Regions from separate parts of the Streptomyces sp. NPDC031670 genome, predicted to be linked through region 2. Evidence: predicted binding sites of a transcription regulator. Region 2 holds the regulator's gene; the other holds the start of a gene.
What was found. Region 2 encodes HrcA, which represses chaperone genes, less so after heat shock. Its sites were predicted from a motif close to TTNGCACTCNGNNNNNCNGAGTGCNAA; they were not measured.
Positions count from the first base shown of each region.

Region 1: a site for HrcA is predicted at 2,193-2,219, ahead of groL (chaperonin GroEL). Genes of this name have one in related genera too.

Region 1 covers NZ_JBVILC010000002.1:164,880-168,772, forward strand. The annotation lists gene murQ (N-acetylmuramic acid 6-phosphate etherase) at 1-343, shown strand, start outside; gene groL (chaperonin GroEL) at 438-2,063, opposite strand; gene ACZ5ID_RS04760 (cold-shock protein) at 2,408-2,611, opposite strand; gene ACZ5ID_RS04765 (MoaD/ThiS family protein) at 3,021-3,299, opposite strand; gene thrC (threonine synthase) at 3,334-3,893, opposite strand, start outside.
Region 2 covers NZ_JBVILC010000022.1:76,315-80,207, forward strand. The annotation lists gene ACZ5ID_RS30500 (DUF3097 domain-containing protein) at 1-511, opposite strand, end outside; gene ACZ5ID_RS30505 (MBL fold metallo-hydrolase) at 559-1,281, opposite strand; gene hrcA (heat-inducible transcriptional repressor HrcA) at 1,460-2,476, shown strand; gene dnaJ (molecular chaperone DnaJ) at 2,477-3,613, shown strand; gene ACZ5ID_RS30520 (nitronate monooxygenase) at 3,786-3,893, shown strand, end outside.

The sequences.
Region 1 (3,893 bases), on a different contig from region 2:
GGTCGGCCCGGAGCTGCTGACCGGCTCGACCCGGCTGAAGTCCGGCACCGCCCAGAAGCTCGTCCTCAACATGATCTCGACGATCACGATGATCCGGCTGGGCAAGACGTACGGAAACCTGATGGTCGATGTCCGCGCCTCCAACGACAAGCTGCGCGCCCGCTCCCGCCGGATCGTCGCGCTGGCCACGGACGCGGACGAGGAGGCCGTCGAGAGCGCCCTGGCCGCCGCCGACGGCGAGGTGAAGACGGCGATCCTGATGCTGCTGGCGGATCTGGACGCGGCGGCGGCGACCCGGCGGCTGGCCGAGGCCCGGGGCCGGCTGCGCGCCGCGCTGCCGTAGCCGGCCGCCGGAACCCGCGAACGCCGAAGGGCGGCACCCCCAGTGGGGTGCCGCCCTCCGTACGTAACCGGGCTCGCCGATCCTCCGACGAGGATCAGAAGTCCATGTCACCGCCCGGCATGCCGCCCGGAGCGCCGCCCGCGGCGGCCTTCTCCGGCTTGTCGGCGATGACGGCCTCGGTGGTGAGGAACAGCGCGGCGATCGACGCGGCGTTCTGCAGCGCGGAGCGCGTGACCTTCGCCGGGTCGATGATGCCCTCGGCGATCATGTCCACGTACTCACCGGTCGCGGCGTTCAGACCGTGGCCGACGGGCAGGTTGCGGACCTTCTCGACGATGACGCCGCCCTCAAGACCACCGTTGACGGCGATCTGCTTCAGCGGGGCCTCCAGCGCGAGCTTCACGGCGTTGGCGCCGGTCAGCTCGTCACCCGACAGGTCCAGCTTCTCGAAGACCGAGGAGGCCTGGAGCAGGGCCACGCCACCACCGGCGACGATGCCCTCCTCGACGGCCGCCTTGGCGTTGCGCACGGCGTCCTCGATGCGGTGCTTGCGCTCCTTGAGCTCCACCTCGGTGGCGGCGCCGGCCTTGATGACGGCCACGCCGCCGGCCAGCTTCGCCAGACGCTCCTGGAGCTTCTCGCGGTCGTAGTCCGAGTCCGAGTTCTCGATCTCGGCGCGGATCTGGTTCACGCGACCGGCGACCTGCTCGCTGTCACCGGCACCGTCGACGATGGTGGTCTCGTCCTTGGTGATGACGACCTTGCGGGCGCGGCCGAGCAGGTCGAGGCCCGCGTTCTCCAGCTTGAGGCCGACCTCCTCGGAGATGACCGTGCCGCCGGTGAGGATGGCGATGTCGTTCAGCATGGCCTTGCGGCGGTCGCCGAAGCCCGGGGCCTTGACGGCGACGGACTTGAAGGTGCCGCGGATCTTGTTCACGACCAGGGTCGACAGGGCCTCGCCCTCGACGTCCTCGGCGATGATCAGGAGCGGCTTGCCCGACTGCATGACCTTCTCGAGGAGCGGCAGCAGGTCCTTGACCGAGCCGATCTTCGAGTTGACGATCAGGATGTACGGGTCGTCGAGCGCGGCTTCCATGCGCTCCATGTCGGTCGCGAAGTACGCCGAGATGTAGCCCTTGTCGAAGCGCATGCCCTCGGTGAGCTCGAGCTCCAGACCGAAGGTCTGGGACTCCTCGACCGTGATGACGCCTTCCTTGCCGACCTTGTCCATCGCCTCGGCGATGAGCTCGCCGATCTGGGTGTCGGCGGCGGAGATGGAGGCCGTCGAAGCGATCTGCTCCTTGGTCTCGACATCCTTGGCCTGCTCCAGGAGCGCACCGGAGACGGCCTCGACGGCCTTCTCGATGCCGCGCTTCAGGGCCATCGGGTTGGCACCCGCGGCCACGTTGCGCAGACCCTCGCGGACGAGCGCCTGGGCGAGGACGGTCGCGGTGGTCGTACCGTCACCGGCGACGTCGTCCGTCTTCTTGGCGACTTCCTTGACCAGCTCGGCGCCGATCTTCTCGTACGGGTCCTCGAGCTCGATCTCCTTGGCGATGGAAACACCATCGTTGGTGATCGTGGGGGCGCCCCACTTCTTCTCGAGGACGACGTTGCGGCCCTTGGGGCCAAGGGTGACCTTGACGGCGTCGGCGAGCTGGTTCATCCCGCGCTCGAGACCGCGCCGTGCCTCCTCGTCGAACGCGATGATCTTGGCCATGTGAAGTGGTCCTCCCGGACAGGGGTGGCGTTCTTCGTGGACCGCGCCGGTGCCCGCGACGGACGGCTCGCGGTCCTTGTGGTTCCTTGCCCCACCCGGTCCGCAGGCCTCACTGACCCGATCCAAGTTCTGTCACTCTCACTGGGAGAGTGCTAACGCCAATGATTAGCACTCGACCCCGGAGAGTGCAAGGCCGTCCCACCGCCACGGCCCGGTCCCGGACACCCGCGCGCCGCGGCCGGGGGCGCCGACGCGGGCCCGGACACACACGTGGGGCCCGCATCCATTTACAGAGGATGCGGGCCCCACGGGCCTGTATGCGTCGGTGGCCGATCGCGCCGAGATCAGACGGCGAGCTTGACCATGTCCGCCTGCGGACCCTTCTGGCCCTGCGAGATCTCGAACTCGACTCGCTGACCTTCTTCAAGGGTGCGGTACCCGTCCATCTGGATCGCGCTGTAGTGGACGAAAACATCCGCACCACCGTCGACCGCGATGAAGCCGTACCCCTTCTCCGCGTTGAACCACTTGACGGTGCCCTGAGCCATGCCTAACTCCCCTATTACTGGCCCTTGCACGGGACCGCACTTCGCGGACCCGGGTCAGATCTCCACCCTCCGACAGGAGAGGGTGTGCGCCGGAACGCGTCGACCGCGGCTGAATGTATCTGCCCAACTGCCCTCTGCAACAGGTCAATCGGACGAGAATTCCAGGCAGGGGCCGGGAGCGGAATGCCGCCTATTCCAGCATTACGGGGCAAGTCGGGCCGGGCAAAGCGCACTTAAGGAGCAATATGCTCGAACACTTTGACTGCATCTCGACGCCGGTTCGTCGCGTTCTCATATGCACGTGGCATGCGCAACGAAGGGGACTTCCCCACTGTACCGCGCTCAACCACACTGAATTGCCCCCTCCGCTTAGCTTGCGGAGGGGGCAATTCAGGTAACAGCGCGTAGGTCAGCAGCCGCCCGCGACGGCCGGAATGATCGAGATTCCGGCGCCGTCCGGCGTGGCCGTCTGAAGCCCCTGCTCGAAGCGGACGTCGTCGTCGTTGACGTACACGTTGACGAACCGGCGCAGCTTGCCCTGGTCGTCCAGGACCCGGGCGGCGATCCCGGTGTGGTTCTTCTCCAGGTCGGCGATGACCTCGGCGAGGGTGGCACCCTCGGCCGCGACCTCGGCCCGCCCGCCGGTGTACGTACGGAGGATGGTGGGGATGCGGACGTTGACGCTCATGGGGCTTCCTGCCTTCCGTCTGGGAGCTGGTGGGTCAGCCGGCCAGGCCGGCGTCGCGGAACGCGTCCAGGCTCGGGCGGATGGTCGCGGTCGGGCCGGTGGTCGGCGCCACCGCGTCCAGGGTCTTGAGGCCGTCGCCCGTGTTGAGGACGACAGTAGTCAGGGCCGGGTCCAGAAGCCCGTCCTCGATGAGCTTGCGGGTGACACCGACCGTCACACCGCCCGCCGTCTCGGCGAAGATGCCCTCGGTCCGGGCCAGCAGCTTGATCGCGTCCACGATCTGCGCGTCGTCGACGTCCTCCACCGCGCCGCCGGTGCGCCGGGCGATGTCCAGGACGTACGGACCGTCCGCCGGGTTGCCGATGGCCAGGGACTTGGCGATCGTGTCCGGCTTCTGCGGGCGGACCACGTCGTGGCCCGCCTTGAAGGCGGTGGAGACCGGGGAGCAGCCCTCGGCCTGGGCGCCGAAGATCTTGTACGGCCGGTCCTCGACGAGCCCCAGCCGGATCAGCTCCTGGAGCCCCTTGTCGATCTTCGTGAGCTGGGAGCCGGAGGCGATCGGGACGACGAGCTGGTCGGGCAGCCGCCAGCCGA
Region 2 (3,893 bases):
AACCCGGGACCAGGTGGTCGACCAGGACGCCCAGGCGCGCGTCGGGGCCGGGCGCGAACTCCGCGACGATCGCGGGGAGGTCGTCGATACCCGACAGGTACTCGACCACGACGCCCTCGATCCGGAGGTCGTCGCCCCACACCTTCTCCACCAGCTCCGCGTCATGGCGCCCCTCGACGTAGATGCGCCCCGCGCGCGCCACCCGCGCCCGCGCCCCCGGGACCGCCACGGAGCCCGAGGCGGTGCGCGCCGGGCGCGAGGGCGTGGGCGCGGGCGGGCGTACCAGCGTGACCACCTTCCCCTCCAGCAGGAACCCCCGGGCCGCCAGCGGGAACACACGCTGCTTGCCGAAGCGGTCCTCCAGCGTCACCGTCCCCGCCTCGCAGCGGAGCACCGCCCCGCAGAACCCGGTCGTCACCTCCTCGACGACCAGATCGAGCTCGGCAGGCACCTCGGGGGCCGGGGACCCCTTCTTCCAGGGCGGAGTCAGGTCCGGGCTGTAGCTGCGCATTCTGATGAGAATACGGGCGGTCCATGTGCCCATATGGGTGTACGCCGTTACGACACGCCGAACTCTCCCGCGAGCCGGGCCCGCTGGGCCCGTACGAACGCCGCGTCCACCACCGCCCCGTGCCCCGGCACGTACACCGCGTCCTCGCCGCCCAGGTCCAGCAGCCGGTCGAGGGCGGCGGGCCAGTGGGTGCGGACCGCGTCCGGTCCCGCCTGCGGCTCGCCGGACTCCTCGACCAGGTCGCCGCAGAAGACGATCTCGGGCGAGCCGGGGGTGCCGGGGACCAGCAGGGCCAGGTCGTGGCCGGTGTGCCCGGGGCCCACGTTCGCCAGCAGCACCTGCCGCCCGCCCAGCTCCAGCGTCCATTCGCCCGACACGAAGTGCTGCGGGCGCACCAGCAGGTCCGCCGCCTCGGCGGCCCGCGCGGCCGGCACGCCGTGCGCGACGGCGTCGGTCCGCAGGGCGTCCCCGTCCAGGACCCGGTCGATCCCCACCGCCCCGTACACCTGGGCCCCCGAGAACGCGGCCGTGCCGAGCACATGGTCGAAGTGGGGATGGCTGAGTGCGATATGCGTCACCCGGCGCCCGAGCAGCGCCTGCGCCTGGGCGCGCAGCTCGGCGCCCTCGCGCACGGTCGAGCCCGTGTCGTACAGCAGGACCGCGTCCTCGCCCGCGACCAGGCCCGCCGTCGCGTCCCACCCCGGCAGCCGGCGGCGGCCCACGCCGTCGCCCAGCCGCTCCCAGCCGAACTCTTCCCAACGGACGTCCATGACGTGACGCTATCCCGGGGCGGCCGGGGGCGGTGTTCGAGCGCGCCGCGAGCGTCATGGGCGCCCGCCCTTGCTAGGGGTGTACCGGTCGGCCGTACACTGGCCGGGGATCGCTGGCACTCGAACGCGCAGAGTGCCAGGACAGAGCGCCCAGGGACGACAGCTGGAGGTGTGCGCGGTGCTCAGTGAACGCAGACTCGAAGTCCTGCGCGCGATCGTCCAGGACTACGTCGGGACCGAGGAGCCGGTGGGCTCGAAGGCCCTGACCGAGCGGCACAAGCTGGGCGTCTCGCCGGCGACCGTGCGCAACGACATGGCCGTGCTGGAGGAGGAGGGCTTCATCGCCCAGCCCCACACCAGCGCCGGCCGTATCCCCACGGACAAGGGCTACCGGCTGTTCGTCGACCGGCTCGCGGGCGTCAAGCCGCTGTCGTCGCCGGAGCGGCGCGCCATCCAGAACTTCCTGGACGGCGCCGTCGACCTCGACGACGTGGTGGCGCGCACGGTGCGGCTGCTGGCGCAGCTGACCCGGCAGGTCGCCGTCGTGCAGTACCCGTCGCTGACACGGTCCACCGTGCGGCACGTGGAGCTGCTGTCGCTGGCACCGGCCCGGCTGATGCTGGTGCTCATCACGGACACCGGGCGGGTCGAGCAGCGGATGGTCGACTGCCCGGCGCCGTTCGGCGAGACCTCACTGGCGGATCTGCGGGCCCGGCTCAACAGCCGGGTGGTGGGGCGCCGCTTCGCGGACGTCCCGCAGCTGGTGCAGGATCTCCCGGAATCCTTCGAGCCGGAGGACCGAGGAACCGTTTCGACGGTGCTCGCCACCCTGCTCGAAACCCTGGTGGAGGAGACCGAGGAGCGGCTGATGATCGGCGGCACCGCCAATCTCACCCGCTTCGGACACGACTTCCCCCTGACCATCCGGCCGGTGCTGGAGGCGCTGGAGGAGCAGGTCGTGCTCCTCAAGCTGCTCGGCGAGGCCAAAGAATCGGGCATGACCGTACGAATCGGGCATGAGAACGCCCACGAAGGACTGAACTCCACGTCCGTCGTCTCGGTCGGCTACGGTTCGGGCGGCGAAGCCGTCGCGAAACTCGGCGTGGTCGGACCGACCCGCATGGATTACCCCGGAACGATGGGAGCGGTACGCGCAGTGGCACGTTACGTCGGACAGATCCTGGCGGAGTCGTAAGTGGCCACGGACTACTACGCCGTACTGGGCGTACGCCGCGATGCATCGCAGGACGAGATCAAGAAGGCGTTCCGGCGCCTGGCGCGTGAACTCCACCCGGATGTGAATCCGGACCCGAAGACGCAGGAGCGCTTCAAGGAGATCAACGCCGCCTACGAGGTCCTCTCGGACCCGCAGAAGAAGCAGGTCTACGACCTCGGCGGGGACCCCCTGTCGTCCTCCGGCGGCGGTGGCGCCGGCGGCTTCGGCGCGGGCGGCTTCGGGAACTTCTCGGACATCATGGACGCGTTCTTCGGCAACGCGGCGCAGCGCGGGCCCCGTTCGCGCACCCGTCGCGGCCAGGACGCCATGATCCGGCTGGAGATCGACCTCAACGAGGCGGCCTTCGGTACGACCAAGGACATCCAGGTCGACACGGCGGTCGTCTGTACGACCTGCTCGGGCGAGGGCGCCGCACCCGGCACCTCGGCGCAGACGTGTGACATGTGCCGCGGCCGTGGCGAGGTCTCCCAGGTCACCCGCTCCTTCCTCGGCCAGGTCATGACCTCCCGCCCCTGCCCCCAGTGCCAGGGCTTCGGGACCGTCGTGCCCACGCCGTGCCCGGAGTGCGCCGGTGACGGCCGCATCCGCTCGCGCCGTACGCTCACGGTCAAGATCCCGGCCGGTGTCGACAACGGCACCCGGATCCAGCTCGCGGGCGAGGGCGAGGTCGGCCCCGGCGGCGGCCCCGCCGGTGATCTGTACGTGGAGATCCACGAGCTCAACCACGACGTCTTCCAGCGTCGTGGCGACGATCTGCACTGCACGGTGACGATCCCCATGACGGCGGCGTCGCTCGGCACGAAGGTGCCGCTGCAGACGCTGGACGGCATGGAGGAGGTGGACATCCGTCCCGGCACGCAGTCGGGCCAGTCCATCCCGCTGCACGCGCGCGGTGTGACGCATCTGCGGGGCGGCGGGCGGGGTGATCTGATCGTCCACGTCGAGGTCATGACGCCGACGAAGCTGGACCCCCAGCAGGAGGACCTGCTGCGCCAGCTGGCGAAGCTGCGCGGCGAGGAACGCCCGACGGGTCAGTTCCAGCCAGGGCAGCAGGGCCTGTTCTCCCGGCTGAAGGACGCGTTCAACGGCCGGTGAGGGGTTCCCTCTCGGGGGGCCTCGGCTCGCGGTTCGGCTGCGGGTGCGTGGGGGCTGGTCGCGCAGTTCCCCGCGCCCCTGTTCGGCCCGCAGATGAAAAGGGCCCGGGGGCGAAGCCTTCGGTGGGCCGGGGCGATTCGGTGCCTGGGCGGGCCCGTGGCACGATGCGGGCATGGCTTTGACCGATCTCTGCCGGTATCCGATCGTGCAGGCTCCCATGGCCGGTGGCGTCTCCGCCCCCGGCCTTGCCGCCGCGGTCTGCGAGGCCGGCGGACTCGGG